DNA from 2 places in the Halobacillus sp. AWM4_238 genome. Region 1 is predicted to be linked to the other one. Evidence: riboswitches for the same ligand, from Rfam matches in the RefSeq annotation. Region 1 holds a riboswitch; the other holds the start of a gene.
The links. Region 1 has a riboswitch for S-adenosylmethionine ahead of ACXACN_RS13330 (O-acetylhomoserine aminocarboxypropyltransferase/cysteine synthase family protein). Riboswitches for the same ligand answer to the same signal wherever they lie in the genome.

Region 2: another riboswitch for S-adenosylmethionine. It lies ahead of ACXACN_RS11775 (acetyl-CoA C-acyltransferase); the one in region 1 lies ahead of ACXACN_RS13330 (O-acetylhomoserine aminocarboxypropyltransferase/cysteine synthase family protein).

The regions. Positions count from the first base shown of each region.
Region 1 is NZ_JBSWSY010000002.1:2,657,583-2,660,693, forward strand. It holds gene ACXACN_RS13325 (DUF2188 domain-containing protein) at 625-825, opposite strand; SAM riboswitch class I at 958-1,068, shown strand; gene ACXACN_RS13330 (O-acetylhomoserine aminocarboxypropyltransferase/cysteine synthase family protein) at 1,177-2,871, shown strand; gene metX (homoserine O-acetyltransferase MetX) at 2,895-3,111, shown strand, end outside.
Region 2 is NZ_JBSWSY010000002.1:2,312,947-2,316,057, reverse strand. It holds gene ACXACN_RS11780 (acetoacetate--CoA ligase) at 1-202, opposite strand, end outside; gene ACXACN_RS11775 (acetyl-CoA C-acyltransferase) at 223-1,377, opposite strand; SAM riboswitch class I at 1,448-1,555, opposite strand; SAM riboswitch class I at 1,625-1,729, opposite strand; gene ACXACN_RS11770 (cell wall-binding repeat-containing protein) at 2,006-3,111, opposite strand, start outside.

The DNA of each region.
Region 1 (3,111 bases):
GATCTCCTTTCTCCCACGGGAGTCTCGCAGCTTCCCAACCACCCCATTCGATCATGTATGAAACGAACACCTATACCAAGAAGGAGCTACCTTCCACCATCACTAACTAAAGTAAGAAAGCGCTCTATAACAAGAGGTTATGAGCAATATCCATACGATAGAGATATGCTTTATAGCTTCCAATACGTACAATAAGCGCCTAATTCTGAAAGTGGTTTCGAGACACTTATATGGCAGAGGGGCGGAGGGGAATGGCGAGACTCCTATCTTAAGTGTGGAGGCGCCTCGATCAGCGGCGTATGGACTGGACTGAGGTGGCGGAGATAAAAGAAACACGAAGAACGGAGTGATTCGATGTTGACTTATCGTACAGAAGCGAGGGAAGTCTCACTAGCCGCTAGGCGCCGGAACCGGATATCTACGAGGAAAAAAGTGCAGGGTGAGACCCCACAGGACGCAGTCCGAGGAGGCTCACCGCGCTCCCGCGGAAAGCGAGTCATTCCCCGCAGCCCCTACCCACTCAACAAAAGTCTCGAAATCGAGTCTTCAAGAATCCTGCCATTTACTTTAATAACTGATTAATCGGTGCATATAAAAAAACTCCCGCGATGGGGAGTTTTTTTATTAGTACGTGCGCTCTTCTTCAACTTCGTGGTTTTGATCCAGGATCTGAAGTTTGCTCGGTTTGTTTTCTTTTGCAATTTCTTCCGCTTTGGTAACGGCGGTATCACGCTCGTCATAAAGGTCTGTCGGAGCAATATCCTCGATTTTAACAAACCATCCGGTCACATCTTTATTAGGTACAACACTATATTGTTTCATCATCTTCACTCCTATCTCATAGACTTAATAAACCATTTCCCACGCAAAGGAGGATTCAAACGTACCGATATTGTTTGACAATGATAAAGGACGGCTTTATAATTTCAAACAAGTCAGAAAATTTAATGATGAAAACTCTTATCGAGAGCGGCAGAGGGACTAGGCCCTACGACGCCCAGCAACCTTCAAGGTTATTCCTTGAAAAGGTGCTACATCCTACAGGTCACATGACCTGAAAGATAAGGGGAGGTATGAGATACATAAAGCCCTCTTCTTATTACAGAAGAGGGCTTTTCATTTTCCCTCTTTTTTCAAAGTGGATGTCCTAGAAAAAATCAGAGGAGGAATTTTCCCATGAGTTTACCATTCCATACGTTCGGCCCTGAAACGAATTTACTTCACGGTGGTCAAGACCCTGACCCCGCTACAGGTTCTCGTGCTGTACCGATTTATCAGACGACTTCTTATGTTTTCAATGACACAGAGCATGCACAAAATCTCTTTGCACTTGCGGAACCTGGCAACATCTATACACGTATCGGAAACCCGACCGTCGATGTATTTGAAAAACGTATCGCCCTTCTTGAAGACGGTGCTGCGGCTGTGGCGACCGCATCAGGCATGTCTGCCATTACGATGGCCATTCTGAATGTCGCTCAATCCGGGGATGATATTGTGACTTCGACGAACCTTTATGGAGGGACGTACAATTTGTTTGTCCACACCCTCCCTCGCTATGGAATCAATGTCCATTTCGTAGAAGGGGATGATCCAGAAGCTTTTGACAAGGCTATCACTCCTAATACAAAAGCGATTTTTGCAGAAACCATCGGAAACCCGAGTTTAAATGTACTGGACATCGAAGCGGTCGCAGATGTCGCTCACGATCACCACATCCCTTTAATCATCGACAATACATTCGCTACCCCGTATGTATGTAGACCTATCGACTGGGGAGCAGACATCGTTGTCCACTCTGCCACTAAATGGATTGGTGGCCACGGAACCGCCATTGGTGGTGTTGTTGTTGATAGTGGACGTTTCAACTGGAACCATGACAAATTCCCAGGGTTCACAGATCCTGATGAAAGTTACAATGGCATCCGTTTCGGTATTGATGTAGGCCCTGCCGCTTTCGCCATAAAACTTCGTGTGCAGCTGCTCCGAGACATTGGGGCATGTCTCAGCCCACAAAACGCTTTCTTACTTTTACAAGGATTGGAAACGTTACACTTACGAGTTCAAACCCATGCGGATCAAGCTTTAGAAATTGCTGAGTATTTAAACCAACATGATGGGGTTGAATGGGTCAATTATCCAGGATTGAAAGACCACCCCACTTATTCATTAGCCAAAAAATACTTCCACTACGGCCATGGATCGATTGTTGTCTTCGGAATTAAAGGGGGACGCGAAGCCGGACGCAAACTAATTGATCAAAGCACCATCTGGTCTCATGTGGCCAATGTCGGCGACGCCAAATCGTTAATCATTCACCCAGCTTCCACGACTCACCAACAATTAAACGACGAAAACTTGACTAAGTCTGGTGTCACTGAAGAACTTGTCCGCTTATCTGTCGGTTTAGAATCCGTAGAAGATTTGATCCAGGATTTAGACAACGCCATTTTCCATGCTACTGGACAACGGAAACCATACGGGAAAACCAAACATGTGGCAGAGCCCGTTTTATCTTCATCCTTAGACCGTTCGGATGGGGACTTGAGAAAGAGAGTGATCGGGATTGTTGGCCAAAGCGCACTTCTTCAGGAGCAGAACAAATTAGAGCGGTTAGGGTATCAAGTTCTCGCCTTCTCTCACCTTGAGGATCTTCAAAAAGAAAAGAATATCAACTGGGATATTGTCTATGTTGAAGAAGCGGATGATGATGTCTTGAACTTAGCGAAGGATATAAAGCCAACCTTGCTGTGGATACGCAAACCAAGCGCGCACGAAGATGAAGCCATTATTTCAGGGGTCAGCCTTTATGACGCTGTTGTGAATATCCGGTCTGGGAAAGATCTTTCCACCTCCCTCGTATCGGTATAAAGAAAGAAAGGAGAATGAAAAGCATGTCATTAAAAAACCCCGCCAGCCACCCGCGAACCAATCAATCGATATCAATCGGAGCTTTTACCTTCGAGTCTGGTGACAAGCTTTCGAACGTTGAACTTGCTTACGAAAGATACGGGCCGACAGATGCTCCCGTTATCCTCGTATGCCACGCTTTAACAGGCAACCAGCTCGCTGTCGGTTCAAGGGAGGAACGTGGCTGGTGGGCCGGTTTAA
Region 2 (3,111 bases), 340 kb from region 1:
TATCTCCGATGATCCCTGCGTAATCCCACACGGCTGACCAGAACTCAGAGAGATGGGAAACGGACCAGCGGTGGAAACGTTCATATGGGAAAAGTGGCTGCTCGGTATATTCAGCAAAAGCTTTAATATGGGATTGTTCAATTCGTTGGCTCGATGGCTCCCATAGGTAAGGGGAGCGCTGAGCTGTGGTCGTTGTAGTCAATGGATTCGTCTCCTTTCGATTTAGGAATGAGGAACTTCAATCAATAGAGCCATTCCCTGTCCACCCCCGCCGCAAAGGGAAGCGATGCCTTTACCTCCGCCGCGACGTTTCAGTTCATGGGCAAGGGTCAACACGAGCCGGAACCCTGTGCCACCTAAAGGGTGACCAAGAGCGATCGCTCCACCGTTGACATTGATCCGGTCATAATCGATGCCAAGCTCCCGGCAGCTGGCGATTACGACACTGGCAAAGGCTTCATTGATTTCAAACAAATCAATATCCTCTGTCGTCAATTGATGTCTGTCTAAAAGTTTTTGAATCGCTTGCGATGGTTTGGTTTGCAAACTGGCATCTGGTCCTGCAACCTCTGACCAATCGATGATTTCTGCCAGCGGATTCTGTCCGATTGACTCAGCTTTTTCTTTTATGGTGACGATGCCCACACTGGCTCCGTCCGTCATCTGTGAAGCATTGCCTGCTGTAATCGTGCCTTCGTTGGAAAAGGCGGGGGTGAGGCTGGATAACTTTTCAACTGTCGTTCCTTTGCGGATGCCCTCATCTTCCTCGAGTAATCCAGAAAAAGGAGCGATTTCAGGTTGGAACCATCCTTTTTCCTGAGCGTTCGCTGCTCGTTGTTGGGAAAGGGCAGCATACTCATCCTGTTCCTCTCGACTGATTTCGAAGGAGCGGTTTTTTTCATCGGTAAGAGCTCCCATCGACACATCGCTCAAGGCGCACCATAAACCGTCGTTCAGTAAGGTGTCTTTCAGCATGCTATGACCAAGTCCGGAAGAAGCGCGTACAGGAGCGGTATGAGGAGCGTTTGTCATCGAGTCGAAGCCACCGACGATATATAATTCTCCTTCGTTATATTGCAGTCTCCGAGAGGCATCCGCGATTGTGGCGATTCCGCCTAAGCAAACATTGTTCAATGTAATGGCAGGTGTACCGATATCGACCCCAGCCTTATAAGCGACTTGCCTGGCAGGGTTCTGGCCACCCCCAGCCTGTATCACCTGGGCTAGCAGCACACCATCTGCTTGTTTGGCTATCGGATTTTTCTCTAATAAAGCGTTTAGCGCGTGCGATCCAAGTTCTGTTGCGGATTTCTTTTTCAAGGCCCCTTTCCACTTTCCGAACGGGGTACGGATGCCATCTAGAAGTACGGTAGTCATCTATGTAACAACTCCTTTTTTAAAATAGACAGAGCCCTCTTCACAAAAATAAGAAGAGGGCTCTTGGCTCTTCTTATCTTCCAGGATCATCTCCTGCAGGAATTAGCACCTTTTCAAGCGGTTGCTTGATGGTTGCCGGGCGTCAACGGGCCAGTCCCTCTGCCTCTCTGGATAAGAATCATTATTCAATTGGAACATATAAAACCTCTCTATCAATGAGATAGAGAGGTTTAGAGATTCAGGAAATCTCTTATCTTCCTGAGCGTTCACTCAGTAGGATTTGGCACCTTGCTATACATATAGCGGTTGCCGGGTTTCACAGGGCCAGTCCCTCCACCTCTCTGGATAAGATGTTCTTTCGTTATTTGGTTAAGTGCCATGTTAGCAAGGGAAAGGATGGGTGTCAATGGATTTTGTAGAAAAGTGTGAAAATTTATATTATTTATGTACTTCAGGAGGGCATAGACATAGCTTTTGGTATCAATGGTGTTGAGGTTGACTTTGTCATGAGGATTTTTGAGTAGGTCACTGACTTTCGTTGTCCAACTTCTAGAAGGAGATTTCCTTTACCCACAAAAAAACATCCCCAAGCGCATGATTGCCTGCTTGGGGATGTTTTATAGTTTTCTTATTCGAATAACTCTAAAATCTCATCTTCAACATTTTCGCTGACAGCTGCCTTGCCACCAAGAATAGTAAAGTAATAGGTTTCGTTCTTAACGAAATAATCTTTCACTTCTGTGGCAAGGGAATCAGAAGGAGTCAGCAGTAACGGTTCACCATATGTGTAAGCGGCTCCTGCAAGAGCGTCAGCAAAATCCTCTCCAGTAGCTACGTTCACAAACATTGGGTCTAGTTCGAAGTGCTCAGCTATAGCAATGGATGTGCTGTATCTGTTTTTTCCTGAAATACGTTCTGGATCTGGGAGTTGAGCAAAAACTTTTTGATCTACAACACCTTCGCCACCTACGACATAGGTGAAGTCGTAATCTTTAATGGCTTGTTTCGTTGAATCAGGGAGTTTACTTTTTTCTGTTAATAAGATCGGCATCATATTCATGCCGGCCACTGGGGCAATGGAAAGGGCATCAGGAAAGTTTCTTCCGTAAGCGATCACAGCTCCTTCACTAGGCGGAAGTACTTCGGCAATGGCCGTTGCAGTCTCATACCGATCAGAACCTGAAATCCTTTCGACATCCAATCCTAATTTCAAAAGGGCATTTTCTACTTCTTTGGAAATAGCACCCGTACCACCAAGGATCGTAACAGACTTAGCATCTAACACATCAATCGTTGATTTCGTAATCTGTGGCAGAGTGTTTTTTCTAGTCAAAAGGATGGGAGCATCATAGTAGGAGGCAAGTGGTGCACCTGCAAGGGCATCGGGAAAATCTGCTCCTGTAGCCAGTATGATATGTTCGCTTGGATACCCACCGCTACGACGTACGGCGATTGCTGCTGCTGTATGATAACGGTCTTCCCCAGAGATGCGATCGATGAATGGCTCCTCTTCAAAAATGAAAGAACTCAGCATATACGATTCCCCATTATTTAGGTTAGCTGAATCGGAAGCCTCTAAGTAATAGATCCCTGGATTCACAGTAAAACCACCCGCATATCCATACTCATCACTATCTTCAAAGTAGCTTGCTACTTCTTCGCCAGTGGAGTCATAAACGTTTACATTAAGCTTCATGTTTGTTTCTTCTTCATCAATAGAGAAGAGGGACACAG